2 regions of the Bacillus sp. K7 genome follow, and region 1 is predicted to be linked to the other one. Evidence: predicted binding sites of a transcription regulator. Region 1 holds the regulator's gene; the other holds the start of a gene.
What was found. The regulator Rex, encoded in region 1, represses fermentation and respiration genes when NADH is low (regulators of the CRP and FNR family bind a similar motif). The targets are predictions, from matches to a motif close to TTGTGAAATATTTCACAA.

Region 1 (15,912 bases):
AGACTCCTACGGGAGGCAGCAGTAGGGAATCTTCCGCAATGGACGAAAGTCTGACGGAGCAACGCCGCGTGAGTGATGAAGGTTTTCGGATCGTAAAGCTCTGTTGTTAGGGAAGAACAAGTGCCGTTCAAATAGGGCGGCACCTTGACGGTACCTAACCAGAAAGCCACGGCTAACTACGTGCCAGCAGCCGCGGTAATACGTAGGTGGCAAGCGTTGTCCGGAATTATTGGGCGTAAAGGGCTCGCAGGCGGTTTCTTAAGTCTGATGTGAAAGCCCCCGGCTCAACCGGGGAGGGTCATTGGAAACTGGGGAACTTGAGTGCAGAAGAGGAGAGTGGAATTCCACGTGTAGCGGTGAAATGCGTAGAGATGTGGAGGAACACCAGTGGCGAAGGCGACTCTCTGGTCTGTAACTGACGCTGAGGAGCGAAAGCGTGGGGAGCGAACAGGATTAGATACCCTGGTAGTCCACGCCGTAAACGATGAGTGCTAAGTGTTAGGGGGTTTCCGCCCCTTAGTGCTGCAGCTAACGCATTAAGCACTCCGCCTGGGGAGTACGGTCGCAAGACTGAAACTCAAAGGAATTGACGGGGGCCCGCACAAGCGGTGGAGCATGTGGTTTAATTCGAAGCAACGCGAAGAACCTTACCAGGTCTTGACATCCTCTGACAATCCTAGAGATAGGACGTCCCCTTCGGGGGCAGAGTGACAGGTGGTGCATGGTTGTCGTCAGCTCGTGTCGTGAGATGTTGGGTTAAGTCCCGCAACGAGCGCAACCCTTGATCTTAGTTGCCAGCATTCAGTTGGGCACTCTAAGGTGACTGCCGGTGACAAACCGGAGGAAGGTGGGGATGACGTCAAATCATCATGCCCCTTATGACCTGGGCTACACACGTGCTACAATGGACAGAACAAAGGGCAGCGAAACCGCGAGGTTAAGCCAATCCCACAAATCTGTTCTCAGTTCGGATCGCAGTCTGCAACTCGACTGCGTGAAGCTGGAATCGCTAGTAATCGCGGATCAGCATGCCGCGGTGAATACGTTCCCGGGCCTTGTACACACCGCCCGTCACACCACGAGAGTTTGTAACACCCGAAGTCGGTGAGGTAACCTTTTAGGAGCCAGCCGCCGAAGGTGGGACAGATGATTGGGGTGAAGTCGTAACAAGGTAGCCGTATCGGAAGGTGCGGCTGGATCACCTCCTTTCTAAGGATATATTACGGAATATAAGACCTTGGGTCTTATAAACAGAACGTTCCCTGTCTTGTTTAGTTTTGAAGGATCATTCCTTCAGACATAGGAGCACCTGCTAAATGCGCCACATCGTGTGGCAACGCATGTGTTAGCATGTCCTATGCGTTGTTCTTTGAAAACTAGATAACAGTAGACATCACATTCAATTAGTAAGACAAGATATCACATAGTGATTCTTTTTAACGGTTAAGTTAGAAAGGGCGCACGGTGGATGCCTTGGCACTAGGAGCCGATGAAGGACGGGACGAACACCGATATGCTTCGGGGAGCTGTAAGCAAGCTTTGATCCGGAGATTTCCGAATGGGGAAACCCACCACTCGTAATGGAGTGGTATCCATATCTGAATTCATAGGATATGAGAAGGCAGACCCGGGGAACTGAAACATCTAAGTACCCGGAGGAAGAGAAAGCAAATGCGATTCCCTGAGTAGCGGCGAGCGAAACGGGATTAGCCCAAACCAAGAGGCTTGCCTCTTGGGGTTGTAGGACACTCTGTACGGAGTTACAAAGGAACGAGGTAGATGAAGAGGTCTGGAAAGGCCCGCCATAGGAGGTAACAGCCCTGTAGTCAAAACTTCGTTCTCTCCTGAGTGGATCCTGAGTACGGCGGAACACGTGAAATTCCGTCGGAATCCGGGAGGACCATCTCCCAAGGCTAAATACTCCCTAGTGACCGATAGTGAACCAGTACCGTGAGGGAAAGGTGAAAAGCACCCCGGAAGGGGAGTGAAAGAGATCCTGAAACCGTGTGCCTACAAGTAGTCAGAGCCCGTTAACGGGTGATGGCGTGCCTTTTGTAGAATGAACCGGCGAGTTACGATCCCGTGCAAGGTTAAGCAGAAGATGCGGAGCCGCAGCGAAAGCGAGTCTGAATAGGGCGCATGAGTACGTGGTCGTAGACCCGAAACCAGGTGATCTACCCATGTCCAGGGTGAAGTTCAGGTAACACTGAATGGAGGCCCGAACCCACGCACGTTGAAAAGTGCGGGGATGAGGTGTGGGTAGGGGTGAAATGCCAATCGAACCTGGAGATAGCTGGTTCTCTCCGAAATAGCTTTAGGGCTAGCCTCAAGGTAAGAGTCTTGGAGGTAGAGCACTGATTGGACTAGGGGCCCCTACCGGGTTACCGAATTCAGTCAAACTCCGAATGCCAATGACTTATCCTTGGGAGTCAGACTGCGAGTGATAAGATCCGTAGTCGAAAGGGAAACAGCCCAGACCGCCAGCTAAGGTCCCAAAGTATACGTTAAGTGGAAAAGGATGTGGAGTTGCTTAGACAACCAGGATGTTGGCTTAGAAGCAGCCACCATTTAAAGAGTGCGTAATAGCTCACTGGTCGAGTGACTCTGCGCCGAAAATGTACCGGGGCTAAACGTATCACCGAAGCTGCGGACTGTTCTTCGAACAGTGGTAGGAGAGCGTTCTAAGGGCTGTGAAGCCAGACCGGAAGGACTGGTGGAGCGCTTAGAAGTGAGAATGCCGGTATGAGTAGCGAAAGAGGGGTGAGAATCCCCTCCACCGAATGCCTAAGGTTTCCTGAGGAAGGCTCGTCCGCTCAGGGTTAGTCGGGACCTAAGCCGAGGCCGAAAGGCGTAGGCGATGGACAACAGGTTGATATTCCTGTACCACCTCCTCACCATTTGAGCAATGGGGGGACGCAGGAGGATAGGGTAAGCGCGGTATTGGATATCCGCGTCCAAGCAGTTAGGCTGGGAAATAGGCAAATCCGTTTCCCATAAGGCTGAGCTGTGATGGCGAGCGAAATATAGTAGCGAAGTTCCTGATTCCACACTGCCAAGAAAAGCCTCTAGCGAGGTGAGAGGTGCCCGTACCGCAAACCGACACAGGTAGGCGAGGAGAGAATCCTAAGGTGATCGAGAGAACTCTCGTTAAGGAACTCGGCAAAATGACCCCGTAACTTCGGGAGAAGGGGTGCTCTGTTAGGGTGCAAGCCCGAGAGAGCCGCAGTGAATAGGCCCAGGCGACTGTTTAGCAAAAACACAGGTCTCTGCGAAGCCGTAAGGCGAAGTATAGGGGCTGACGCCTGCCCGGTGCTGGAAGGTTAAGAGGAGCGCTTAGCGTAAGCGAAGGTGCGAATTGAAGCCCCAGTAAACGGCGGCCGTAACTATAACGGTCCTAAGGTAGCGAAATTCCTTGTCGGGTAAGTTCCGACCCGCACGAAAGGCGCAACGATCTGGGCACTGTCTCAACGAGAGACTCGGTGAAATTATAGTACCTGTGAAGATGCAGGTTACCCGCGACAGGACGGAAAGACCCCGTGGAGCTTTACTGCAGCCTGATATTGAATGTTGGTACAGCTTGTACAGGATAGGTAGGAGCCTTGGAAACCGGAGCGCCAGCTTCGGTGGAGGCATCGGTGGGATACTACCCTGGCTGTATTGACCTTCTAACCCGCCGCCCTTATCGGGCGGGGAGACAGTGTCAGGTGGGCAGTTTGACTGGGGCGGTCGCCTCCTAAAAGGTAACGGAGGCGCCCAAAGGTTCCCTCAGAATGGTTGGAAATCATTCGCAGAGTGTAAAGGCACAAGGGAGCTTGACTGCGAGACCTACAAGTCGAGCAGGGACGAAAGTCGGGCTTAGTGATCCGGTGGTTCCGCATGGAAGGGCCATCGCTCAACGGATAAAAGCTACCCCGGGGATAACAGGCTTATCTCCCCCAAGAGTCCACATCGACGGGGAGGTTTGGCACCTCGATGTCGGCTCATCGCATCCTGGGGCTGTAGTCGGTCCCAAGGGTTGGGCTGTTCGCCCATTAAAGCGGTACGCGAGCTGGGTTCAGAACGTCGTGAGACAGTTCGGTCCCTATCCGTCGCGGGCGCAGGAAATTTGAGAGGAGCTGTCCTTAGTACGAGAGGACCGGGATGGACGCACCGCTGGTGTACCAGTTGTTCTGCCAAGGGCATCGCTGGGTAGCTATGTGCGGACGGGATAAGTGCTGAAAGCATCTAAGCATGAAGCCCCCCTCAAGATGAGATTTCCCATTCCGCAAGGAAGTAAGATCCCTGAAAGATGATCAGGTTGATAGGTCTGAGGTGGAAGTGTGGCGACACATGGAGCTGACAGATACTAATCGATCGAGGACTTAACCACATTTTGATTGATGTCACATCTGTTATCTAGTTTTGAGAGAACATCTCTCTAAAAGGTGGAAAGAAACTCCGCTAAGGGCTCTCACATCCTGTGAGAAACGCCCAGTACCTTCATCCTGAAGGCATTTGTTTGGTGGCGATAGCGAAGAGGTCACACCCGTTCCCATGCCGAACACGGAAGTTAAGCTCTTCAGCGCCGATGGTAGTCGGGGGTTTCCCCCTGTGAGAGTAGGACGCCGCCAAGCTTGTACCATAAATTATTATCATCGCGGGGTGGAGCAGTTCGGTAGCTCGTCGGGCTCATAACCCGAAGGTCGCAGGTTCAAATCCTGCCCCCGCAACCAAAATATATGAATAAAATAAGGAGTGCCCGAAGGGTGCAACCAAAATAATTCATTTTAATATGGTCCGGTAGTTCAGTTGGTTAGAATGCCTGCCTGTCACGCAGGAGGTCGCGGGTTCGAGTCCCGTCCGGACCGCCATTTTTTGTAAACGAAACGATCATGTTTTCGTTTTTTTTTGTGTTTTCTTTTACGGTAGCTTCTGCTTGGTGTCATAGCCAAGCTTTCTTTTATATCGGCAACATCTTGGATATTACAGCAAAATTCGATACACTAAGAAGAGTACATATAGGCATAAGCAGGTTGAAAGGGGGTTTTGGTTCATGGATGAATTTGATTTAATACATAGCATTACTCCGCGGACCATTCACCACTCTTCCGTTGATGTAGGAATTGGTGATGATGCAGCGCTCTACACTGCGAAACACGGCGTTCAGGAAATTGTTTGTGTTGATACTATGGTGGAAGATATACATTTCAAATTACACTATTCCTCACCTAAAGATGTCGGATATAAGGCATTAGCCGTTAATATAAGTGATATTGCCGCGATGGGCGGCATTCCTAAATTTTATTTGGTATCACTTGCGGTACCTTCGAAATGGACGGAATCTGAAATCAAGGCAATGTATGAAGGAATGAATGAACTGGCGAAACTATATCATATGGATCTAATTGGCGGCGATACAGTCTCTACCTCTGACAAATTAGTTGTTACAGTCACTGTAATCGGGGAAGTTGAAAAGGGACAGGCATGTTTGCGCAGCTTGGCAAGACCCAACGATATTGTGTTTGTAACCGGTGAAATCGGTTCTTCTGCAGCAGGACTTTCTTTGTTGTCAGAAGAGACTGATCCCCAAAACGCAGTGATTGAAGCCAGTTACTTTATCAACAGGCATAAACGGCCTCAGCCGAGAGTAAACATCGGCAAATTATGCTCGAATGTTCAGCGTGCGGCTTTAAATGATATCAGTGACGGATTAGCTAGCGAATTACATGAGATTGCGGAAGCCAGCTGTGTTTCAATTGAAATTGATGAACGTATGCTTCCAGTCCATTCTGACTTGCCTAAGCTCCATCCTCACTGGAAAGAATGGGCTTTATTTGGCGGGGAGGATTTTGAGCTGACAGGAACGGTTTCAAAGGAGGAATGGGAAGCGTTGAAGCAAGAGTGTGAAACACGTCAACTGCCCATTACAAAGATTGGTCATGTCATAGAAAAAACAGAATCCAATGTGATCCTAAAAACAGATAAAACATCAGTGATCTTAGAAAAAAAAGGATATAATCATTTTAAATAAGATGGGTGACTCGTGTGAAGCAATTAAAGTGGAGAACTGTAAATCCTGAAGAAACAAAAGCGATTGCCAAGCTGACGGCATCGTTTGCTAAACCGGGAGACGTCCTGACATTAGAGGGCGATTTAGGAGCCGGAAAAACAACTTTTACGAAAGGTTTTGCAAAAGGACTTGGAATTACACGTGTTGTAAACAGTCCGACTTTTACAATTATAAAAGAATATAACGATGGCACACTTCCTCTTTATCATATGGATGTGTATAGAATGGAAGATGAAAGTGAAGATTTGGGGCTTGATGAATATTTTCACGGACAAGGTGTCTGTCTCGTTGAATGGGCTCATTTAATTGAAGAACAGCTGCCGCAGGAGCGACTGCAAATTGTCATCAAAAGAGCTGGTGATGAAGAGCGGGAAATAACCTTTACTGCTGTCGGGGATCGGTATGAAATGCTTTGTGAGGAGATAAGTAGACATGACAATATTAGCAATTGACACATCAAATTATACGTTGGGCATTGCGCTGCTTCGAGAAGACACCGTCATAGCAGAACACATGACATATTTGAAAAAGAACCACTCTGTCAGAGCAATGCCTGCTGTTCATTCATTACTGAATGATTGTGATATGACACCGCAGGATCTTTCTAAAATTGTTGTTGCAAAAGGCCCTGGTTCATACACAGGAGTCAGAATTGGTGTGACGCTCGCCAAAACCCTTGCCTGGTCTTTACACATTCCGATTGCTGCTGTATCAAGCCTTGAGACGCTCGCGGCAAATGGACGGCATTTTGACGGTTTGATCAGCCCTATCTTTGATGCCAGACGTGGACAGGTGTATACAGGTCTGTATGAATATAAAAACGGGCTTTTGGAGCAAGTGGTTCCAGATCAAAATGTGATGCTGGCCGAATGGCTGGAGATGCTAAAAGAAAAGGATCGCCCTGTTTTGTTTTTAGGTCATGATACTTCTATTCATAAGCAGATGATAGAGGATGTGCTTGGAATTAAAGGGGTCATTGGCGCTTCGGCTCAGCAAAATCCGCGTCCTTCAGAATTGGCTTTTCTAGGTGCGGAAAAGGAAGCAGAGGACGTTCACCGGCTTGTCCCGGATTACTTGCGGCTGGCAGAAGCGGAAGCGAAATGGATTGAAAGTCAAAAGTAGGGTGATAGGATGAAAACAAAAGCAGCCGTCAGAATCATGCGGCCTGATGATATTGATCACGTATACGAAATCGAAACATCCTCCTTTACGTCTCCTTGGACGAAGGATTCTTTTTATCATGAGCTGCTGGAAAATCCGTATGCTCATTATCTCGTGATTGAAAAGGACGGCCATGTTGCTGGGTATTGCGGAATTTGGATTGTGATGGACGATGCCCAAATTACAAATATCGCGATCAAGCCGGAGTATCGAGGCCAGTCTTTAGGAGAAACGCTTTTTCGCTCAGCGGTGGAACTGTGCAAAGAAAAAGATGCAAGGAGGCTTTCGCTTGAAGTGAGGGTTTCGAATCATCCTGCTCAAGGCTTATATAAAAAGTTCGGGATGCAGCCCGGCGGAATAAGAAAGAACTATTATACTGATAACGGGGAAGATGCGTTAATTATGTGGGTGACGATAAATGAGTGAGCAAAAAGAGACGTACGTATTAGGAATTGAAACAAGCTGTGATGAAACGGCGGCAGCTATCGTAAAAAACGGAAAAGAAATCATTTCGAACGTAGTGGCTTCTCAAATTGATAGCCATAAGCGCTTTGGAGGCGTTGTTCCGGAAATTGCGTCAAGACATCATGTTGAGCAAATTACTTTGGTCATAGAAGAGGCTTTTCGTAAAGCTGACATGACGTATAGTGAAATTGACGCGATTGCAGTTACTGAAGGTCCGGGACTTGTGGGAGCGCTTCTTATCGGAGTAAACGCTGCTAAAGCATTGAGCTTTGCGCATAACATTCCGTTAATTGGCGTCCATCATATAGCCGGTCATATATACGCGAATCGCCTTGTAGAAGACATCGTATTTCCAGCACTGGCTTTAGTCGTTTCAGGAGGCCATACAGAATTGGTTTATATGAAGGAACACGGATCATTTGACGTCATTGGGGAAACGCTCGATGATGCAGCAGGAGAAGCTTATGACAAAGTGGCGCGAACGATGGGACTGCCATATCCGGGCGGACCGCAAATTGACAAGCTTGCTGAAAAAGGAAATGACAATATTCCGCTTCCTCGCGCATGGCTCGAAGAAGGCTCATACAATTTCAGCTTCAGCGGGTTGAAGTCCGCGGTGATCAATACGCTTCATAATGCGTCCCAAAAAGGGCAGGAGATTTCTCCGGAAGATTTGTCTGCCAGTTTCCAAAATAGCGTGATTGATGTCTTAGTGACGAAAACGGCGCGTGCGGCAAAGGAATATGATGTGAAACAGGTCCTTTTAGCCGGTGGAGTAGCTGCAAACAGAGGACTCAGAGCTGCACTAGAAAAAGAATTTGCACAGCATGAAGGGATTGCGCTTGTCATTCCTCCGTTGGCATTGTGTACGGACAATGCTGCGATGATTGCTGCGGCTGGCACTATTGCATTTGAGAAGGGAATTCGCGGTGCATATGATATGAATGGCCAACCTGGCCTTGAATTGACTTCTTATCAAAGTCTCACGACATAATGGAGTGAGGCTTTTTATTTGTTATTAACAGATAATTCTCAATTTATCCACATATCTGTTAGTAATTATGAAGGTATCGTTGGATAAAGGATTGAGGACATTGTTAATAAAGTGGATGAATTCAGAAAATTTTGTGGATAATGTGTATAAAACGCTTACTTATTTGTTGTATAAGGTTATTTTCTGTGGATAAAAAGCACCTCTAAAAAGAGGTGCTTGACTTTTTTTAATCTTCTTCTGTGGATAGTTCTTCCCATTCGGATAAAAGAGTTTCCAGCTCCTGATTGAGCTTTTCGTTGTCAGCATGGATGGCTTGTACCTTTTCATGGTCTTGATAGACTTCCGGATCACATAGCAATTCATCATTGCGGCTGATGTTTTCTTCAATGGTTTGAACAGCGGTTTCAATTTCTTCAATTCGCCGCAGCCGTTGTCGTTCTTTCTTTTTCCATTCTTTTTCTTCTTCGTAGGAACGTTTGGAGTCAGACTTTATCGCAGCAGGCGTTTTCTCGGCTTCCTCTTGCTGATTCATTTTTTCCAGTTCAAGCTGTTCTGTTTTTTTCTCCGTATAATAATCGTAATCTCCCAGATACTCTTCTATATGGTTTGAGGAAAGCTCAAACACTCTTGTGGCGATTCTGTTAATAAAATATCTGTCATGTGAGACAAATAACAGTGTGCCTGGATAATCAATCAGCGCGTTTTCGAGGACTTCTTTGCTATCTAAGTCCAGATGGTTTGTCGGTTCATCAAGAATGAGAAAATTCGCTTTTTGAAGCATCAGCTTAGCAAGGGCCAATCTTGCTTTTTCGCCCCCGCTTAATGAATGCACGGGTTTCAATACATCATCTCCGGAAAACAAGAAGTTTCCGAGACAAGTTCTGATTTCTTTCTCCGGAAGCCCCGGATACTCATCCCACAGTTCATCAAGGACACGTTTAGCGGAAGTCAGCTCAGCCTGCTCCTGGTCATAGTAGCCGACACTGACATTCGAGCCATATGAGATCGCTCCTTGATCTGGCTTCAGGGTGTCCATTAATGTTTTCAGCAATGTCGACTTACCGATTCCGTTAGGGCCGACAAGCGCAGCGCTTTCTCCTCTTGTGAGCATGAACGACACTTCCGTTAAAAGCGGGGGCTGGTTTTCATAGCTGATTGTGAGATCCTGAACACGCAAGACTTCGTTTCCGCTCTGTTTTGTAATATCAAAATGAAAGCTTGCAGATTTTTCATCGCCGAGCGGTTTTGACATGACGTCCATTCGCTCAAGCTGCTTTCTGCGGCTTTGCGCTCGTTTTGTGGTAGAGGCTCTCGCCAGATTTCGGTCTACGAAGTCTTGGAGCTTTGCGATTTCGTCCTGCTGCTTTTCATATACTTTCAGATCTTTTTCATATTGCGCGGCTTTTTGGTCGAGATAAGCGCTGTAGTTGCCGTGATATTTTTTGCTTTCAGCTCTTGATACCTCGTACACTTGGTTTACCACTTTGTCCAAAAAGTAGCGGTCATGCGAAACGATCATAATGGCGCCTGAATAGCCTTGCAAATAATGTTCAAGCCAGGTTAGTGTGTCAATATCCAGATGGTTTGTCGGCTCATCGAGAATGAGCAAATCGGGCTGTGTTAATAGAAGCTTACCTAGGGCCAGCCTTGTTTTCTGGCCTCCGCTCAGGCTTTGGACCTGTGTAGAATCGTCAAAATGGCTGAAACCAAGGCCGTGCAGCACAGATCTGACATCCGCTTCATATTGATAGCCGCCTTTATCTTTGAATTCCTGCTGAAGCCGGTCATAGGTTTTCATAATGCTTTCCAATTCATCCGGATCAGCTGCCGCCATTTTTTCTTCCATCGTCCGCATTTCTTTTTCCATTGCTTTCAAGTGGTCAAAAACAGTCAGCAGCTCTTCTTTTATGGTAAGCTTAGAATCCAAGCCCGTATGCTGGGCGAGATATCCCATTGTCATATCTTTCGGTTTAATGATTTCGCCCTTTTCATACGATAGCTGGCCTGCGATAATTTTAAGCAGCGTGGATTTACCCGCGCCATTTCGACCAACAATGGCAATGCGATCACGATTTCTGACTTCCAGCTTTATATTGTTTAAAATAGTATCAGCACCAAATGATTTGGACAGCTGATTAACTTGTAAGATCATCATATTATTTCACCTCTGCTATAATAAGTTAAGTGTAGCTTATCAATCAGAAGTCAGCAAACAATACATTGGCCGAATAAGACATAGAGAAGAAAATAGTGTATGATCTTTTTAAGGAGAGTTTGAATATGAATGAATTTTCTCATTTTAATGAACAGGGACGAGCCCAGATGGTGGATATCAGCGAAAAATCTTCGACTGTCCGTACTGCGGCGGCTGTTTCAAGCGTACACATGAAGCATGAAGTGTACGAGAAAATACAAAGTCACGATATCGGTAAAGGAGATGTATTGGCTGTTTCGCAGGTGGCAGGCATTATGGCCGCAAAGCAAACGTCCAATATCATTCCGATGTGCCATCCGCTATCACTGAGCGGGGTAGATATATCGTTTGACTGGAAAATAAAAGAAACAGAAGTTATACTTCATATAAAAGCACAGGTCAAAACGAAAGGGAGTACAGGTGTGGAAATGGAAGCGCTCACTTCTGCATCGGTGTGCGCTCTTACTGTTTACGATATGTGCAAGGCTCTTGATAAAGGGATGGTCATCGGCCCTACTTTCTTGCTTGAAAAGACAGGCGGGAAAAACGGTGACTTTAAAAGAGAACTATCTGAGTATAATGTGGAGGACCAAAAATGAATAAGGATCAATCAAAAATTCCGCAGGCGACGGCAAAACGGCTGCCGCTCTACTATCGCTTTTTAAAGAACCTGCATGCGTCAGGAAAACAGCGTGTATCTTCCGCTGAACTCAGTGATGCCGTAAAGGTTGATTCCGCCACGATTCGCAGGGATTTTTCCTATTTTGGAGCTCTTGGCAAAAAAGGATATGGATATAACGTGGATTATTTGCTGTCTTTTTTCCGCAAAACGCTTGATCAGGATGAAATGACAGATGTCATCTTGATTGGTGTCGGGAACTTGGGAACGGCATTTCTTCACTATAATTTCACAAAAAATAATAACACAAAAATTTCTATGGCTTTTGATATAAATGAGAGTAAAATAGGAACTGAGGTAGGCGGTGTGCCCGTCTATAATCTTAATGACCTTGAACAGTATGTAAAAGATGAATCAGTTGCCATTCTAACAGTGCCAGCAGTTGCCGCTCAGCCCATTACAGACAGATTAGTCGCGTTAGGGATAAAGGGAATTCTTAATTTTACGCCGGCCCGTTTGAATGTGCCGGAACACATTCGAATTCATCATATAGATTTAGCTGTAGAGCTTCAGTCACTTGTTTATTTCTTAAAGCATTATTCAGTTTTGGAGGAAATCGAATAGAGGGAAAGGAGGAGCCCACATATGCCGATCGGTCCTGGAAGCCTTGCTGTTATCGCAATCGTTGCTTTGATTATCTTCGGTCCCAAAAAGCTGCCTGAACTGGGGAAAGCAGCTGGAGACACACTTCGTGAATTCAAAAACGCTACTAAAGGATTAACGAGTGATGAAGAGGAAAAAAAGAAAGAAGATCAGTAAGTAAGGATGACAAGAATGAAAGTGAATCAAATGTCGCTGCTGGAGCATATTGCTGAGCTTCGAAAACGATTGCTGGTTGTGGCGTTGGCCTTTGTCGTTTTCTTTATCGCGGGATTTTTTTTAGCGAAGCCGATTATTGTATATCTGCAAGAAACAAATGAGGCGAAAGAGCTGACGCTTAACGCGTTTAATCTGACAGACCCGCTTTTTGTGTTTATGCAATTCGCGTTTATCATCGGAATTGTCCTGACCTCGCCGGTGATTCTGTATCAGCTTTGGGCTTTTGTGAGCCCGGGCCTCTATGAGAAAGAGCGAAAAGTGACGCTCAGCTACATTCCAATCTCTGTTTTGCTGTTTTTAGCGGGCTTATCCTTTTCATATTATATTTTATTTCCTTTTGTGGTTGATTTTATGAAGCGAATCTCTCAAGACTTGAATGTCAATCAGGTGATCGGAATTAATGAGTATTTTCACTTTCTCCTGCAGCTGACAATTCCGTTCGGCTTATTGTTTCAAATGCCGGTCATCCTCATGTTTTTGACCAGGCTTGGAATTGTGACTCCGATGTTCTTAGCGAAAGTCAGAAAGTATGCGTATTTTGTGCTGCTTGTGATTGCTGCCTTGATTACGCCTCCTGAGCTTTTGTCTCATATGATGGTCACTGTTCCGCTGTTGATCTTATATGAAATCAGTATTTTGATATCGAGGGCCGCTTATCGGAAAGCACAGCAAAGCAGTGGTGCCGATCAGGACGTGTCTTCAGGGCAATCATAAAAATCCATTTCTCATGTGAGAAATGGATTCGGGCGTGTTGACAAACCCTCGCATTCGTTGTCAAGCCTGTGCGTTGGTGCTCACGAATTAAAACATTCGCTCCGCTCCAATGCTCGCCTTTCCTAGGCTTCAAGGGTTCTCAATCACGCTGAAAAATGACAAAATCCTAAAACGAAAACCGTTTTAGGATTTAATTTCGAATCCATTTCTCTCCGAGAAATGGATTTTCTTTATTTCTGATTCTTTTTGATTTTAAATGAAAAGGCGAACATCTTAAATGAAATGCTGATGTTGTAAGCGGCGAACACCATCAGCAGGATGGAGTAGAATGACCACATGCTGCCTGGCGAGCTTGCGGCAAGATAAGTAAAGATGCACCCTACGGCAAAATAGATCATTCCCCAAACGACCGGGTTTCTCATAAAAATAATCCTCCAATAATCAATTGCATTTGTGTGCTCTGCTGCTCAAGATACTTCTGAACAGGCTCAAGCTGCATGATAACGACAAACGTATTCATCATGACATGGGCGAAAATCGGCACCCATATCCGTTTTGTTCTGGCATACAGGAAGGCAAAGGTAAAGCCCATTGCTGTATAAAGAAGAAGGTGTTTCAAATCAGCGTGAACAATACCGAAAATAATCGAGCTGAGCAGTCCTGCAAAAAAGAAATTCGTTTTTTCATAAAGCGCGCCGAAAATGATTTTTCTGAAGATAATTTCTTCTAATATTGGCCCGACGATAGAAGAAACGATCATCATGAGCGGAACTGCCTGAATGACTTTCAGAATGGCTTGAGTATTTTCTGATTCTCTTCCAATGCCGAATACATAATATTCTATAGAGCCTGCTATTCCTTGAGAGAAAAGGGCAATGAAAAAACCGGCTATCGCCCACAGGATAGAAAGCCCGACAGAGTCTTTCCGGCCGTTTCGCAGTGTTGTTTTCGGAGCCGTTCTAAGAATGAGCAGAACGACAACAAGACAGGCGATAAAGCTGATGACGGACCATAATCCTTGTGCGTGCACCATATTCTCGTTGGTAGGCTGTCCTCCGGCATAACCTAATTTAAATAACAATGGAATCCCGATTAGGAAGGAAAACTGCATGACGATGTATGTCAAAATAATAAACCAATACTGTTTTCTCAAATGGTATGTACTCCTTTGTTAAATGGGTTTCATTCATCTACAGCTATTGTAACATAATCGGAACGGAGGGTGAAAAAGCTAAGGGATGAGGGGCTCGAAAAGAATCATGAAAGCGTGAAAATTTTTTATCTTATCACTTGAAATTGGAAGTGAGATTCTTTATTATAATAACTGTGTTAGCACTCTTTAGAGCTGAGTGCTAAAATTACATATTCATACTATTGAGGAGGTTATTACATTGTTAAAGCCATTAGGTGATCGCGTTGTCATTGAACTCGTAGAATCTGAAGAAAAAACTGCCAGCGGAATTGTGTTGCCGGATTCTGCAAAAGAAAAACCGCAAGAAGGCAAAATCGTGGCAGCTGGTTCAGGTCGCGTGTTAGAAAGCGGAGAGCGCGTTGCTTTAGAAGTAAAAGAGGGCGACCGCATTATCTTCTCAAAATACGCAGGTACTGAAGTGAAATACGAAGGTACTGAATACTTAATCTTACGTGAAAGCGACATTTTAGCTGTTATCGGCTAATTCTTAAATAAACAAATACTTAAAAATTCGAGGAGGTCTTGTAAACATGGCAAAAGATATTAAGTTTAGTGAAGAAGCTCGCCGCGCAATGCTTCGTGGTGTCGATGCACTTGCTGATGCTGTAAAAGTAACTTTAGGACCAAAAGGACGCAACGTGGTTCTAGAGAAAAAATTCGGTTCTCCGTTAATCACAAATGACGGTGTAACAATCGCAAAAGAAATCGAGCTTGAAGACGCGTTTGAAAACATGGGTGCTAAGCTTGTTGCTGAAGTAGCCAGCAAAACAAACGATGTTGCCGGTGACGGTACAACAACTGCGACAGTTCTTGCGCAAGCAATGATCCGTGAAGGCCTTAAAAACGTAACAGCGGGCGCTAACCCTGTAGGCGTGCGTAAAGGTATGGAACAAGCTGTAAACGTTGCGATCGAAAACCTGAAAGAAATCTCTAAACCGATCGAAGGCAAAGAGTCTATCGCTCAGGTTGCTGCGATCTCTGCTGCTGATGAGGAAGTCGGAAGCCTTATCGCTGAAGCAATGGAGCGCGTAGGAAACGACGGCGTGATCACAATCGAAGAGTCTAAAGGCTTCACAACTGAGCTTGAAGTTGTGGAAGGTATGCAATTCGACCGCGGGTATGCGTCACCTTACATGGTAACTGACTCTGATAAGATGGAAGCGGTTCTAGACAATCCTTACATCTTGATCACAGACAAAAAAATCACAAACATTCAAGAAATCCTTCCTGTGCTTGAGCAGGTTGTTCAGCAAGGCAAACCATTGCTTCTGATCGCTGAGGATGTTGAAGGCGAAGCACTTGCAACACTTGTTGTGAACAAACTTCGCGGCACATTCAACGCAGTTGCTGTTAAAGCCCCTGGCTTCGGTGACCGCCGTAAAGCAATGCTTGAAGATATCGCTGTCCTTACTGGCGGAGAAGTTATCACAGAGGATCTTGGCCTTGACCTGAAATCGACTGAAATCACACAATTGGGACGCGCTTCTAAAGTTGTGGTTACAAAAGAAAACACAACAATCGTTGAAGGTTCTGGCGAATCAGACAAAATTTCTGCCCGCGTGACGCAGATCCGCGCTCAAGTGGAAGAAACAACTTCTGAATTCGACAGAGAAAAATTACAAGAGCGTCTTGCGAAACTTGCTGG
Region 2 (15,912 bases), 670 kb from region 1:
CTCTTTCGCTGCTTCATGCTGCGGATTGGAGAAAAACGCTTCGGTTTCAGCAATTTCCAGCAGCCGTCCGTCCGCCATAAACCAAATGGTGTCGGCAACTCGCTTCGCCTGCTCCATATTATGAGTCACCCACATGACCGTCCATTTTTTCTCTTGATGCTGGCGTTTGATCAGTTCCTCAATCTCAAGAGCGGAAACCGGGTCCAAGGCGGATGTGATTTCGTCCAATAAAAGAATAGAGGAAGGGTTTGCGAGCGTTCTGGCTAGTGACAGCCGTTGCCGCTGTCCGCCTGATAAATCCTTGGCGCTTCTGTCTAAAAGCTCTGGCGGTAGCCCTGTAAGAGATGCAAGCTCCTCAGGAGAGTGCTGCTGGGATTGATGCAGCCTTTGGACCAGACTAAGATTGTCACGGACTGTCTCGTCAAGAACGGGAGCCGATTGAAACGCGAGGGCCGCCGTTCGCCTCAGCTCATTGACATTCCATTCTCGGACTTCTTTTCCGTATATGTATATGTCGCCGCTATCAGGCGTTCTCATTACATTGCACATCGACAGGAGGGTGCTTTTGCCTGAACCAGAAGGGCCTAAAACGGCGACGATTGCGCCCTGTTGAATGTCTCCGGTGACATCTTGCAATACATCATAAGTTTGTCTATCTTGTTCATAGCTTTTTCTGACTGATCTGAAGGAGATGGCTGGTCTGTTTTGTGTTTGATCGTTTGCTTCCATTATATTATTCACCTTTCAGTATATAAGTAGGATGATCCTTTATGTAAATATAACGTGAAATAGATGCTTTTTGGTAGCGAAAATAAAAGAGAACAGGCTTTCACCCATTCTCCTGCAGATGCTATGCGGTCAGGTTTGACTGTGTGTTCTTTTTCGGTTTTCCCAGTTGTGAAGCAAAGGTGTGCAACACCATCCCTGCAATAATAATGAATAAACCGGCAAATGATAAAAAGGATGGAAAAACACCTGACAGCAGAACGATTTCACCAAGCAGCGCAAATATCACTTCACCGGATTGGGTTGCTTCAACGGCCGCGAGCTTTCGCGGATTGTCTCTTACCATATCAGTTGCCCAGAAAAATAAAACGGTGGCAATGACGCCTGAGCTGACGGCAACGATGAAGGATTGAACGGTTTGCCCCGCTGTTGGAAGGCCGTCTGACCACCACCCGTAAGCTGCTATAACCAGCCAGAACGGAAGGCTCGCCAAGGTCATTCCCAGCACGCGCTGAAATGTATCAAGCCGGCCTCCGTATTCTTCGAGCATTCTCCGGTTTCCTAACGGATAGGCAAAAGCCGCAATGACAACCGGCAGCACACTGAAAAGCAACATCTTTCCGGAAAGCGATTCTGCATGCTGAAGCTGGATGAGCGCCGCTCCGATCAGAATGATCACGGACGTGCCAAGTGAAACAAGGGGAATCTTTTGCCGAACGAGCTGCGGGCCGCCCGGCATCTCTTTTTTGACATAAAAAAGAGGAGATAGGAGCACGCCGGCTACAATGGTGATTTGCCAAGTTCCGGCTACGAGCCAACCTGGACCGTATGCAGCCGCAAATGTGATCGGCGCGTAAAAAAGCACGAAGCCGGCAAAGCTCCATTTGATCCAAAAAAACGGTTTTTTCCGCATCTCTAGTAAGAGTGGGGCGAATGTCCCTCTCATGATGACAATCACACATAAAAACGGCATCATAAAAATAAATCGCAGCGAAGAGCTCCAAAGCCAGCTGCCTCCGGATAATTCCATCGCTCTGTTTAAAATAAAGGTAACGGCGAAAAAGAGTGAAGCCAATACTCCGATAATGATTGCTTTCATGATATCCCTCATTCTGGCATTATTTTTTATACTATACTACTCGATATCGCACAGATCAATGAAGTCGTGAGAAAATAAGCATGTTTTACAAACCGCAATGTGTGGAAGACAAAAAATGGAGGTGACATTGATGGAACCAGAGACACAGACCTACTTTTTTCAGGATGACGGCAGGATTCCGAACCACCCTGATTTTCCGCTCGTTGTGTATCAAAACGCACTCAAGGACACCGGTTCGGCAGAGCGGATCGTCAATCGGCATGGCTGGTCAAACAGCTGGTCGGGAAGTGTTTTTCCATACCATCATTATCACAGCAATGCGCATGAAGTCCTGGTTGCTGTCCGGGGAGAGGCTGTGATTCAGTTTGGGGGAGAAAAAGGAGTTGCCATTCCCTTCAAATCGGGCGACGCAGTCGTGATTCCAGCTGGAGTTGGCCATAAAAAGCAAAGCGCGAGCGGCGATTTTACCGTTATTGGCGCTTATCCGGGAGGCGTTCAGTACGATATGAAGACGGGAGAGCCAAATGAACGGGACGAAGCGGTGAAACAGATCAAGCAGGTCTCATTGCCGTCGAATGACCCGATCACAGGAAAAAGAGCTCCTCTTTTGGAAATATGGGTCAAGTGAAGGGGAGAAAATTGCCGGAGTGTCAATAACTAGTGCCGCAGAAACGTTATGATACGGGCTTTATTTAAATTAATTTCATAATCGAAGCAATTCACGTTCAAATTTTGTTCAAAAAGTGTTATCATATAGAAGGTAATTGAATTGGAGTTTTTTGTGTTTGCTATTTTCAGAGAGAGTAAAGGATTTTTGACTTATTCAATTGTTTATTTTTGAGATAAAAATAATACTGAATATGGCAAGATGAAAAACTGGGTAGTAAACATTTATTTTTGTAAATGATTGTGCATGAATTCACAATCCTTATTCTTATGCTTTCAAGCATGAGACCAGGGAGAGGCACTACCCTTTCCACAAAAAATCTGCAAACTGCTTATAGTAAAGGAGAATTGGATATGCCAGAAACAATCGATCAAACAAATGCGTCTGTCAGCCAAAGCCAGCAAGATCTTATTGATCAGCTGTTAAAGCCGGAAGTTCAAGAATCACTGACTGTTCTAGTTGACCAGCTTCCAAAGCTGACTGAGTTAGTGAATATTTTAACGAAGTCTTATGATTTCGCTCAGTCTGTAGCAACTGACGAAGTGTTAAAAAGCGATACTGTCGGTGCGATCACTGAAATGCTTGAGCCTGTAAAAGAAACAGCGAAAGAAGTGGCTGCGACTGCAATCGAAGCGAAAGACCGCGCTGATGCAAGCAACGAAACGATTGGTCTATTCGGCCTGTTGCGCATGCTGAAAGACCCTCAAGCGCAAAAGCTGTTCCGTTTTGCTAACAGCTACCTTGAAGTCATGAACGAACGCGAAAACCAAAAATAATCTCAGACTCAAATTGATATAAAGGACGGAGGATATACGATGTCAAAACATATTGTCATTCTAGGCGCTGGTTATGGCGGAGTTCTTTCTGCTTTAACAGTTCGCAAACATTACACAAAAGAACAAGCAAAAGTGACAGTGGTAAACAAATACCCAACTCACCAAATCATTACGGAATTACACCGTCTTGCAGCAGGCAACGTGTCTGAAAAAGCGGTTGCAATGCCATTAGAAAAACTTTTCAAAGGCAAAGACATTGATCTTAAAATCGCGGAAGTAAGCTCTTTCTCTGTTGATAAAAAAGAAGTTGCGCTTGCTGACGGTTCTACATTATCTTACGATGCGCTTGTTGTAGGCCTTGGTTCTGTAACAGCTTACTTCGGCATCCCGGGCCTTGAAGAAAACAGCATGGTATTGAAATCCGCTGCTGATGCGAACAAAGTCTTCCAGCATGTTGAAGATCGTGTGCGCGAGTATTCTAAAACGAAAAACGAAGCTGATGCAACAATCCTTATCGGCGGAGGCGGCTTAACAGGTGTTGAGCTTGTCGGTGAGCTTGCTGACATCATGCCGAACCTTGCAAAAAAATATGGCGTAGACCATAAAGAAATTAAATTGAAGCTCGTTGAAGCAGGTCCGAAAATCCTTCCTGTTCTTCCGGATGATCTGATCGAACGTGCGACTGTAAGCCTTGAAAAACGCGGCGTAGAGTTCTTAACAGGCCTGCCTGTTACAAATGTAGAAGGAAACGTGATTGATCTGAAAGACGGATCAAAAGTTGTTGCCAACACATTTGTTTGGACTGGCGGCGTACAAGGCAACCCATTAGTCGGTGAATCAGGTCTTGAAGTGAACCGCGGACGTGCAACAGTAAACGACTTCCTGCAATCTACATCTCATGAGGATGTATTCGTTGCCGGTGACAGCGCAGTTTACTTCGCTCCAGACGGCCGTCCATACCCGCCGACTGCACAAATCGCATGGCAAATGGGTGAGCTGATCGGCTACAACCTATTCGCTTACTTAGAAGGCAAAACGCTTGAAACATTCAATCCAGTAAACTCTGGTACACTTGCAAGCCTTGGACGCAAAGATGCGGTTGCCATCATTGGTGCTAATTCTACACCGCTTAAAGGCCTTCCTGCTTCCTTGATGAAAGAAGCAAGTAACGTACGCTACTTAACACACATTAAAGGACTTTTCAGCCTGGCTTACTAAGCCTTTCTTGTGGGATCGACATTGCCAAAAGCCATCCTTTCGGGATGCTTTCCGGCAATGTCTTTTTTTATGTGTTTGCTAACGTTAACAATTCATTTTCAAAAAAGAGATTGATTGCAGAGGAATATAAAGGTAAAATAAAGCTAAATCAAAATGTTAACGTTAACATTTTGAAATCGAATGAAAGACGGTGAGGACATGGAACCCTTCATGGGCGAACATTTTTTGCTGAAAAATGAAACCGCTGTCAGCCTCTATCACAATCATGCGAAAGACATGCCGATTATTGATTATCACTGCCACTTAAGCCCGAAAGAAATCTATGAAAATAAGAAATTTCAAAACATCACGGAAGCCTGGCTGTATGGAGACCATTACAAATGGCGCCTCATGAGAGCCAATGGAATTGAAGAAACATACATTACCGGTGATGCGCCTGATGAGGAGAAGTTTATGGCCTGGGCGAAAACCGTGCCGATGGCGATCGGCAATCCGCTCTACAATTGGACTCACTTAGAACTGCAGCGTTATTTTGGCATTTATGAGATTTTAAATGAGCAATCCGCGCCGGGTATATGGAAACGGACGAATGAACTGCTTCAAGGAGAAGGCTTCGGGGCAAGGGATTTCATCGTGAAATCAAATGTAAAGGTCGTTTGCACGACTGATGACCCCGTCGATTCTCTTGAATACCATCTATTATTAAAAGAAGACAAAGATTTTCCTGTCAGCGTGCTGCCCGGGTTTCGGCCGGATAAGGGACTTGAGATCAATCGTGAAGGCTTTCCTGATTGGGTGCAGGCACTTGAAGATGCGGCAGCCATACCGATTACAACCTATAATGAGTTTCTAGAGGCGCTGGAAAAACGGGTGCGATTCTTCCATTCAGCCGGCGGCAGAGTGTCTGATCACGCGATAGATTCGATGGTATTTGCTGAAACGACAAAAGAGGAAGCGGGACGGATTTTTTCTGACAGATTACAAGGAACAGAGATTTCTTATGAGGATGAGAAGAAATTTAAGACGTATACCCTTCAGTTTTTATGCGGTTTGTATGCGGAGCTCGATTGGGCGATGCAGTTTCATATCAATGCCTTAAGAAACACGAATACAAAAATGATGAAGAGGCTTGGACCTGACACAGGCTATGATTCTATGAATGATGAAGACATTGCTAAGCCTTTATACAAGCTGCTGAACTCAGTTGAGATGAAGAAGAAGCTGCCGAAAACGATTTTATATTCATTGAATCCAAACGATAACTATGTCATCGCCAGCATGATCAACAGTTTTCAGGATGGTGTTACCCCGGGGAAAATCCAATTTGGCACAGCCTGGTGGTTTAACGATACAAAAGACGGGATGCTCGAGCAAATGAAAGCGTTATCAAACGTCGGGCTTTTCAGTCGCTTTATCGGCATGCTCACCGATTCCAGAAGCTTTCTTTCCTATACGCGCCATGAATATTTCAGGCGGATCGTTTGCAATTTGATTGGGGAATGGGTGGAAAACGGTGAAGTGCCGCGTGACATGGGGCTTTTGGGAAGCATTGTTCGGGGAATTTGCTATGACAATGCGAAACGCTACTTTCAATTTCAAGAAGAGAAAGCAAACGTGTAACCACATGTCCGCTCAGGCGTGATCATGCGTCATCCTGAGCGGGCCACTACCCGAAAATTTTTAAACACAGAGGTGGAAGATGCGAACTGAACTGGCAAATAAGGTTGTGTCACTCGAAACGGAGAAAAGGCTTTCATTGAAAGAGAAAATATCCTATGGTTTTGGTGATTTTGGCAACGGCTTTATGTTTGATCTCGGCCAAATTTATTTATTAAAGTATTTTACTGATGTAGCGGGAATCCCGGCTGCGATGGCCGGCGGCATTTTTTTAGTCAGCAAGCTGTTTGCGGCGATAACAGATCCGATTGTCGGATCATCTATTGATTATCGCAAACATATCGGCAAACGGGGGAAATTCAGGCCTTATCTATTAATCGGAAGCATCGTGCTCGCGGTGCTTACTGTTCTTATCTTTCTGTCTCCCAATGTATCAACGACCGGAAAACTCATTTATGCATATGCATCCTATATGATCTGGGGAATCGGCTATTCATTTGTGAATATTCCGTACGGCTCATTAGGAGCAGCGATGACTCAAAACTCTGAGGACCGAACCTCCATTTCGACTTTCCGCCAAATTGGATCACTTGGGGCTTTGTTTATCACAAGTGTGGCCGTGATGCCGCTGCTCGTCAAGTTTGATAATCCAAAGGTCGGTTACCCGGTGGTCATGGGCTTGTTCGCCGCACTCGGCGTGATTTGGTTTTATATTTGTTACCGCAACTGCAAAGAGCGCATTGTCATATCGGAAGCGCCAAAAGAAAAATTAACACTCTCATCTGTCGTCAAAACATTTATCACAAACAAACCGCTGTTAACCCTTGTCCTCATGACGATTTTTTCAATTTCCGCATACAACATTAAATCCGCCATGCTCGTCTATTTCGCACAATATAATCTAGGCAATGTTGAACTGATGGCGTATATGAACTTTATTATTATCGGTTCTTCCTTTTTGGGCGTCATATTTCTGCCAAAGCTCGTCAAAATATTTGGAAAAAAAAGAACGGCAATGATCGGCTTCGGCATCAGTGTGGCCGCGGATCTGGTCAACTTTATGCTTCCATCAAACGTTTATGTGTTTACGATTCTTGCCAGCATCGCCTTTATCGGAATCAGTATCCCAAATGGCATCACGTGGGCGCTTGTCTCCGATATTATTGACTATGGCGAATGGAAATCCGGTGAACGGAAAGAAGCAACGACATATTCACTTTTTAACTTCTCCAGAAAGCTTGCCCAGTCATTGTCGGGTTTTCTCTCGGGTATTGGTTTAGGGATTATCGGCTATGTGCCGAATGCTGTCCAGACAGCACAGGCGCTGATCGGAATCAAAGCGCTACTGCTTCTGTATCCGGCTATAGCTTTGGCATTAGCGATGATCATTATCGGCTTTCTCTATAAACTCACAGACCAGCAGCATGCACAGATTGTTCAGGATCTTCATCAAAAGAGCTGACAAAATAAAGTAGAGAATATTTGAAATAATCCGTAAATAAATATATTTGTAAGTGTTTTCTATTGAGAGTGCCCAAAGAATGAAAGAGGAAGGAGGCATGTGATTGAACACGGTAATGATATCAGCTGAAGAAGCAAAGAAACTTGTTCGGCAAAAGCTGGCCTGTGCCCATTTGAATGAACGAGACGCAGAAAAAGTGGCAGATGTCCTCGTACACGCCGATTTACGCAATGTGCACTCACATGGTGTGCTGCGAACAGAACACTATGTAAACAGGCTAAGGGCAGGGGGGATCAACCCCGAAGCACATCCTGTTTTTAAAGAAACCGGGCCTGTGACCGGGATACTGGATGGTGATGACGGATTCGGCCATGTGATTTGTGATATGGCGATGGACCGCGCAATGGACATGGCAAAGAAAAACGGAGTCGGCATGGTGACGGCTGTAAACAGCAGCCATTGCGGAGCGCTAAGCTATTTTGTGCAAAAAGCGGCTGACGAAAAGCTGATCGGTATGGCAATGACGCATACGGACAGTATCGTTGTCCCTTTTGGAGGGAGGGCTCCATTTTTAGGGACAAATCCGATTGCTTACGGTGTCCCTGCTAAGCATAAAAAACCGTTTATCCTTGATATGGCGACCTCCAAAGTGGCTTTTGGGAAGATTTTGCAGGCCCGTGAAGAGGGCGAAGCCATTCCCGTGGGATGGGGAGTCGATGAAAACGGAGAAGCAGCAACTGATCCATACAAGGTCGCCTCTCTTTCAACATTCGGCGGCCCGAAAGGCTATGGGCTATCTATAATAGTAGATGTGTTTTCTGGATTGCTGGCGGGCGCGGCTTTTGGCCCTCATATCGCCAAAATGTACAGCGGGCTTGAGCAAAAAAGAAAGCTGGGGCATTACGTTTGCGCGATCAATCCGTCCTTTTTTACAGACCATGATACGTTTTTAGAGCAGATGGATGCCATGCTCAATGAATTGCAGCAGTCACCGCCGGCTGCTGGAGTCGAGAGAGTGTATGTACCCGGCGAGATCGAACAGCTGCATGAAGAAAGAAATAAGGTGCACGGAATATCAATCGCTCGGAGCGTGTATCAATTCTTAAAAAGCAGGTGAGAAAAATGAAAGCGGTTCAAGTGCGAAAGGCGTATGATCTGGTGACAGCGGAGATGAAGAAGCCGGTTCTTTCAAAGGATGATGAAGTGCTCGTGAAAGTCAAGCGAGTCGGGATTTGCGGTTCAGACATGCACATTTATCATGGCACGAATCCGCTCGCCACCCTCCCGAGAGTCATCGGACACGAGGTAACGGGGCAAGTGGAGGAAGTTGGCGCGAATGTGCAGAGCCTAAAAACCGGTGACCACGTTGTGATTGAGCCGATTTCTTATTGCGGGACGTGTTATGCCTGCCGCAAAGGGCGCCCGAATGTCTGCGCAAAGCTTTCTGTGTTCGGCGTACATGTGGACGGCGGCATGCGGGAATATGTTGTGCTTCCGGAAAGACAGCTTCACGCAGTCTCAAAGGACTTGCCTTGGGAGGAAGCGGTCATGGCCGAGCCTTATACGATAGGCGCCCAGGCAGTGTGGAGAGGCCAGGTGGAAAAAGGAGACACCGTTCTGATCCAGGGAGCGGGGCCCATCGGGATCTGTGTGTTAAAAATGGCAAAGCTGGCGGGCGCTGCCGTCATGATGACTGACTTGAACAGCGAACGGCTGGCATTTGCGAAAGAAAACGGTGCCGATGCTGTCGTAAATGCACAAACAGAACATGTTGCTGAGCGGGTCCGGGAATGGACTGGGAATGAAGGCGCCAATGTGGTCATTGATGCGGTTTGTCTGCCGGCGACTTTTGAGCTTTCAGTTGAGGCCGTTTCTCCGGCGGGGCATGTGGTTGTCCTTGGATTTGATGAAAGAGCGGCACAAATTTCTCAGCTCCCGATAACCAAAAAAGAAGTCACGATAACCGGATCGAGATTGCAGACCAATCAGTTTCCGAAAGTGGTAGAGCTTTTGAATAAAGGACAGTTAACGCATAATGGGCTGATAACGCATACATTTTCAGTAGATGACGTCCATCACGCATTTCAGCTTATCAAGGAGCAACCAGATCAAGTGCGGAAAGCCGTCATCACGTTTGATTAATCGACTGAATCCGGAGGTGTGTACATGAATATGACATTTCGATGGTATGGCCGAGGCAACGATACAGTCACACTTGAACACGTGAAGCAAATTCCCGGAGTCAAAGGCATCGTCTGGGCTCTCCACCAAAAACCTGTCGGCGATGTGTGGGAAAAAGATGAAATTAGAGCCGAGACCGAATATATTCAATCCTATGGATTTCATGCTGAAGTTGTAGAAAGCGTGAATGTTCATGAAGCGATTAAACTCGGTAATGAAGAACGCGGCCGGTATATTGAAAACTACAAACAAACCATCCGCAATCTTGCCGAATTTGGCGTGAAAGTGATTTGCTATAATTTTATGCCGGTGTTTGACTGGACACGCACGGACATGTTCCGCCCGCTGGAGGATGGATCAACCGCTTTGTTTTTTGAAAAGGCCAAGGTGGAGAGCCTTGAGCCCCAAGAGCTGATTCGGACGGTGGAGCAAGCATCTGACATGACACTGCCGGGGTGGGAGCCGGAAAAATTAGCCCGGATCAAAGAGCTGTTTGCAGCATACAGAACGGTCGATGAAGAACAGCTATGGGACAATTTATCATTCTTTTTGGAAGAAATTCTTCCGGTTGCAGAAAGTCACGGTGTTCAAATGGCTATTCATCCGGATGACCCGCCATGGCCGATTTTCGGACTGCCGCGCATAATCACAGGGGAGGCAAGCTATAAGAGACTAAGAGCGATATCAGATTCACCGTCTAATGGCATCACCCTTTGTACAGGTTCAATGGGAGCCAATCCCGCTAATGACATGATGGAAATCGCTAAAACGTATGGCGGCATCGCCCCCTTTTCACATATTCGCAATGTGAAAATTTACGAGAATGGCGATTTTATTGAAACATCTCATCTGACAAATGATGGTTCGATCAACATTCAAGGCGTGATGGAAGAACTGCATAAGCAGGATTACGAAGGATATGTGAGACCAGATCATGGGCGCCATCTTTGGGGTGAGCAATGCCGCCCGGGTTATGGCTTGTACGATCGCGCCCTTGGCATTATGTATTTGAACGGGCTGTGGGACGCATACGAAGCAATGGCGAAAAAAGAGGTGAAAGCATGATTCCGCGGCATGAGAACCTGGCTGGTAAAACGGCTGTCATCACTGGCGGGAGCGGCGTGCTTTGCTCAGCGATGGCCCGGGAGCTTGCCAGACAAGGCATGAAGGTAGCGATATTGAACCGGACAGCTGAAAAAGGCCAAGCGGTCGTGGATAAGATTGCGGCTGCTGGCGGAACAGCATGCTCTGTTTCTGCGGATGTGCTGGACAGGGGGTCACTGGTGCAAGCAAAGGAGGATATCCTCGGCCGGTTTGGCTCTGTCGATCTGCTAATAAATGGGGCTGGCGGCAATCATCCTGATGCGATAACCGATGTGGAGACGTATGAAGAAGCGGGAGAAGGCCAATCCTTTTTTGATCTGGATGAGGGGGGCTTTTTAACTGTATTCTCCACCAACTTCACCGGTGCGTTTCTGGCCTCTCAAGTGTTTGGAAAAGAGCTGCTGAAGGCTGATTCGCCTGCGATTATCAACCTTTCTTCCATGAGTGCTTATTCACCGATGACGAAGGTTCCGGCATACAGTGCCGCCAAAGCATCGATCAATAATTTTACGATGTGGATGGCCGTTCATTTTGCCGAGACCGGGCTGCGGGTTAATGCGATAGCCCCAGGATTCTTTCTGACGAAACAAAATCATGATCTGCTGATCAAGCAAGATGGAACATTCACCAGCCGATCTAACAACATTATTGCGGGAACACCGATGAAGCGCTTTGGAAAACCGGAAGACCTGCTCGGCACGCTTCTTTGGCTGGCGGATGAATCCTATTCCGGTTTTGTCACTGGAATTACCGTCCCTGTCGATGGAGGATTTATGGCTTATTCAGGCGTGTAGTGAATCAGCGCAACAGAAACTGAACCAACATAGGGGTGAGGTTGAGATGTTCTCAAAAGATAAGCTTCCCATTATCCTTTTTTTGTTCCTGGCAGGAGTGATTAATTATCTGGATCGCTCGGCGCTTTCTATTGCCGCACCTTTTATTCAGGATGATCTCACATTGTCTGCCACGCAAATGGGCTTGATTTTCAGCAGTTTTTCGGTTGGTTACGCCATTTTCAACTTTCTTGGGGGAGTGGCGTCTGACCGCTATGGGGCGAAGCTGACCTTGTTTGTCGCCATGGTCGTTTGGTCGCTGTTCAGCGGCGCAGTCGCCCTCGCCGTTGGTTTTGTCAGCCTGCTGATGATACGCATCCTCTTTGGAATGGGAGAAGGTCCGCTGTCTGCGACCATCAACAAGATGGTGAATAACTGGTTCCCGCCGACACAACGGGCGTCCGTTATCGGGGTGACCAATAGCGGAACGCCGCTCGGGGGAGCCATTTCCGGACCGATCGTCGGCATGATCGCAATCGCGTTCAGCTGGAAGGTATCCTTCGTTCTCATTATGATCATTGGATTATTATGGGCAGTGCTTTGGCTCAAGTTCGTCAAAGAAAAGCCGCCAGCGGCGAGGGGAGATGCCCCCGCGATCAAAATAGAAACGTCTCCCCGTGAAAACATTCCGCTTATTTTTTACCTGAAGCAAAAAACAGTCCTGTTCACAGCATTTGCTTTTTTCGCTTACAACTACATCCTCTTCTTCTTTTTGACGTGGTTTCCGAGCTACCTTGTTGAAGAGCGGGGGTTAAGTGTTGAATCGATGAGTGTGATTACGGTCATTCCGTGGATTTTAGGCTTCATCGGCCTTGCAGCGGGGGGATTTGTTTCTGACTATGTGTATAAAAAAACAGCCCGAAAAGGTGTGCTGTTCTCGCGCAAGGTTGTGCTTGTCTCATGTTTGTTTTCATCAGCGATCCTGATTGGTTTGGCAGGGATTGTGACAACTACTGCGGGCGCTGTAACACTTGTCGCTTTATCAGTGTTCTTTCTCTATTTGACCGGCGCGATCTATTGGGCTGTCATTCAAGATGTGGTCGATCAAAACAATGTCGGTTCTGTAGGCGGCTTCATGCATTTCCTCGCCAACACGGCAGGAATTATCGGCCCGGCTTTCACCGGTTTTATCGTTGACCAAACGGGCACGTTTTCTGGAGCATTTTTGCTTGCCGGAGGGCTGGCGGTCTTCGCTTCACTTGCTGTTATTCGTTTTGTCTGTCCGATCATCGGCAAACCGGCAGGAACAGGAACGAAGGATTCGGTGACTTATTAATCTGGAAATATAGTGGGAGAGGCGGTATGTTTGATGATACAATATACAGTAAATCGCAGCCGGTATGGTAAGGAAGGGAATTAGATGGTAACCATAAAAGATATCGCAAAACTCGCAAATGTATCCCACACAACCGTTTCCAGAGCACTCAACAACAGCCCTTACATCAAAGAACATACGAAGAAAAAAATACTGGAGCTCGCAGCACAGCTCAACTATACGCCAAATGTAAACGCGAAAAGCCTGGCGATGCAAAAGTCTCATACGATCGGGCTTTTCTTTACAAGCATTACAAACGGAACCTCACACAGCTTCTTTGCTCATACAATCAAAGGCGTAAACCAAGCCATAAGTGAGAATTACAATCTTTATGTGCGCGGCATTGATGATCTGAAAACCTATGACTCTGTTACGCCGATGAGATATGACGGCATCATTTTAATGAGCCAAAGTGACATTGATAATTCTTTTATTTATCATATTCGGGAAAAAAACATCCCGCTCGTCGTACTGAACCGCGATATTGATGACCGCAGCATCACGAATATCTTGTCCAATGACAAGGAAGGCTCTCAGGAAGCTGTAGAATACTTCATTACAAACGGACATCAAGATATCGCCATCATCGAAGGAATAGAAGGCTTTAAATCCTCCCAGCAGCGAAAGGAGGGCTACTTAGCCGCATTGATTCATCATCATATACCGATCAAACATGAATACAGTGTCAAAGGGCAATACGATATGGAAAGCGGCTTTCAAGCGATGGAACGGCTGCTGGCACTGCCGAATCCTCCAACCGCTGTCTTTTGTTCGAATGATGATATGGCAATCGGAGCGATGAATGCGATATTCGCCAAGGGCCTGAGGGTTCCTGATGACATTTCCGTAATCGGATTTGATGATATTGGGTTTTCGCAATACATCACACCAAGGCTTTCAACAGTAAAGCGCCCAGTGGAGAAAATCAGCGTGCTCGGCGCGCAAAAACTGTTGTCGCTGATCAGCGAACCGGAAACAAAAGCAGAAAAAATCTTCGAAAATACAGAATTTATGGTCCGTGATTCAGTTAGACAATTGACGATATGATGCCCCGTGTTCAGCGGGCATTCTTTATACAGAAAAATGTTAACGTGTGCATAAATAAGAGAGGGAGGCAATGAAAGTGCAGAAGCTCAATAAAAACGTGTACGATCACTATACTCAGTACCGGGAAAAAATCCTTCAATTTGGAGAAGGAAACTTTCTGCGAGGGTTTGTCGATTGGCAGATTGATCAATTGAATCAACATACTGATTTTCATGGGAGCATCGCAGTTGTGCAGCCGAGAGGGTCAGAAAAAATCAAAAGGTTAAATCAGCAAGATGGTTTATACACGCTTTTTTTACAGGGAATGAAAGACGGAGAAGCGGTAAAAGAGCATATGATTATCAACTCAATCAGCCGCGGCATTGATCTGTTTTCTGATTATGAAGCGTACAAAGAACTGGCTTCAAGCGAAGACCTGAGATTTATCATTTCCAATACCACTGAGGCTGGTATTGTATGTGATGAAAAGGATCGTTTAGAGGATAGGCCGCAAAAAACATTCCCTGGGAAATTAACTGCATTTCTCTACTTTCGCTATCAGGCTTTTAGAGGAGATCAGACAAAAGGGTGTGTCTTAATCCCATGTGAGCTGATCGAGAATAATGGCGAAAAGCTGAAGGAAACGGTTCTTCATTATGCGGATCTATGGAAGCTGGAAGAAGGGTTTACACAGTGGCTTCATGAGGCCAACACGTTTTGCAATAGTTTAGTAGATCGCATTGTCCCGGGTTTTCCTGTGGATCGCATTGATGAGATCACGGCAGATCTGGGCTATCAAGATGATTTGATTGTTGTGGGAGAACAGTATTATTTATGGGTGATCGAGGGGCCGAAGTGGATTGGAGAGGAACTGCCCTTTGCGGCTGCCGGGCTCCATACAAAGATCGTCAGCGACCTGACCCCTTACAGGGTTAAAAAAGTGAGAATTTTAAATGGTGCTCATACGGCCATGACGCCAGTGGCTTTATTATACGGCTTGCAAACGGTGCGGGATGCTGTCGAGCATCCGGAAGTAGGGCAGTTTATTAGAGAGATGATCAGTGACGACATTCTTCCTGTTTTAAAAATGGAAGGGCTTTCTCAATATATTAATGATGTGCTGAACCGTTTCAAAAACCCGTATATGAAGCATTATCTAGAAAGCATCGCATTGAATTCCGTTTCCAAATTCAAAACGAGAAACCTGCCGACCATTCAGGAATATGTTGAACAGAAAGGACAGCTTCCTGAACGCATGGTGTTTTCTTTCAGCGCTCTTCTGTATTTTTATCAGGGAAACGAGTATTTGCAGGATGATCCGGCTGTTCTTCAATTTTTCACAGAGGTGTGGCATCAGGAGAATGGAGACATGCTCCGTATTGCCTCAAGGGTGTTAGGCGAAGAGCGGCTGTGGGGGGCAGATCTGAACGAGATACCGAGGCTGACTGAAAGAGTCGCTGATCACTTGAATCATATTCATAAGCTGGGCATGCAGCGGGCTCTTAAACAATGCTGCACACAAAGGGGAGAAGTGCGATGAAGTCATTTATCAAGATTCATAAACAAGATAATGTCCTTCTTGCTCTGCGGGATATCGGGAAGGGAGAGCGGCTGAATGCGGACGGCGTGTCGATTGAAGTGAAGGATGATATTAAAAGAGGCCACAAGATTGCGCTGCAGCCTATCAAAGAAAACGACAGCATCATCAAATACGGATTTCCAATCGGGCATGCATCACAAGATATATCGATCGGAGAGCATATTCATGTCCATAATACGAAAACAAACCTGTCTGATATCCAAACATACAGCTATACACCGAGATTTGATGAAAATCCGTATTCAAATGAAAACCGGACGTTTAAGGGATTTAGAAGAGAAAACGGAG

Region 2: a site for Rex is predicted at 2,733-2,750, ahead of M1D98_RS06465 (DUF1641 domain-containing protein). Genes of this name have one in related genera too.

Annotation. Positions count from the first base shown of each region.
Region 1 is NZ_CP096406.1:608,339-624,250, forward strand. Features, by position in the region: rRNA gene M1D98_RS03175 (16S ribosomal RNA) at 1-1,209, shown strand, start outside; rRNA gene M1D98_RS03180 (23S ribosomal RNA) at 1,442-4,369, shown strand; rRNA gene rrf (5S ribosomal RNA) at 4,498-4,613, shown strand; tRNA gene M1D98_RS03190 (tRNA-Met) at 4,636-4,712, shown strand; tRNA gene M1D98_RS03195 (tRNA-Asp) at 4,774-4,850, shown strand; gene thiL (thiamine-phosphate kinase) at 5,033-6,010, shown strand; gene tsaE (tRNA (adenosine(37)-N6)-threonylcarbamoyltransferase complex ATPase subunit type 1 TsaE) at 6,025-6,501, shown strand; gene tsaB (tRNA (adenosine(37)-N6)-threonylcarbamoyltransferase complex dimerization subunit type 1 TsaB) at 6,482-7,171, shown strand; gene rimI (ribosomal protein S18-alanine N-acetyltransferase) at 7,181-7,636, shown strand; gene tsaD (tRNA (adenosine(37)-N6)-threonylcarbamoyltransferase complex transferase subunit TsaD) at 7,629-8,669, shown strand; gene M1D98_RS03225 (ABC transporter ATP-binding protein) at 8,896-10,824, opposite strand; gene moaC (cyclic pyranopterin monophosphate synthase MoaC) at 10,950-11,462, shown strand; gene M1D98_RS03235 (redox-sensing transcriptional repressor Rex) at 11,459-12,106, shown strand; gene tatAY (sec-independent protein translocase protein TatAY) at 12,128-12,301, shown strand; gene tatC (twin-arginine translocase subunit TatC) at 12,308-13,075, shown strand; gene M1D98_RS03250 (YdiK family protein) at 13,306-13,497, opposite strand; gene M1D98_RS03255 (CPBP family intramembrane glutamic endopeptidase) at 13,494-14,228, opposite strand; gene groES (co-chaperone GroES) at 14,467-14,751, shown strand; gene groL (chaperonin GroEL) at 14,798-15,912, shown strand, end outside.
Region 2 is NZ_CP096406.1:1,274,744-1,290,655, forward strand. Features, by position in the region: gene M1D98_RS06450 (ABC transporter ATP-binding protein) at 1-729, opposite strand, end outside; gene M1D98_RS06455 (DMT family transporter) at 851-1,825, opposite strand; gene M1D98_RS06460 (cupin domain-containing protein) at 1,956-2,453, shown strand; gene M1D98_RS06465 (DUF1641 domain-containing protein) at 2,846-3,268, shown strand; gene M1D98_RS06470 (NAD(P)/FAD-dependent oxidoreductase) at 3,308-4,486, shown strand; gene uxaC (glucuronate isomerase) at 4,685-6,106, shown strand; gene M1D98_RS06480 (MFS transporter) at 6,186-7,565, shown strand; gene allD (ureidoglycolate dehydrogenase) at 7,681-8,682, shown strand; gene M1D98_RS06490 (zinc-binding alcohol dehydrogenase family protein) at 8,688-9,707, shown strand; gene uxuA (mannonate dehydratase) at 9,732-10,811, shown strand; gene M1D98_RS06500 (SDR family oxidoreductase) at 10,808-11,644, shown strand; gene M1D98_RS06505 (MFS transporter) at 11,691-12,959, shown strand; gene M1D98_RS06510 (LacI family DNA-binding transcriptional regulator) at 13,044-14,045, shown strand; gene M1D98_RS06515 (tagaturonate reductase) at 14,122-15,564, shown strand; gene M1D98_RS06520 (UxaA family hydrolase) at 15,561-15,912, shown strand, end outside.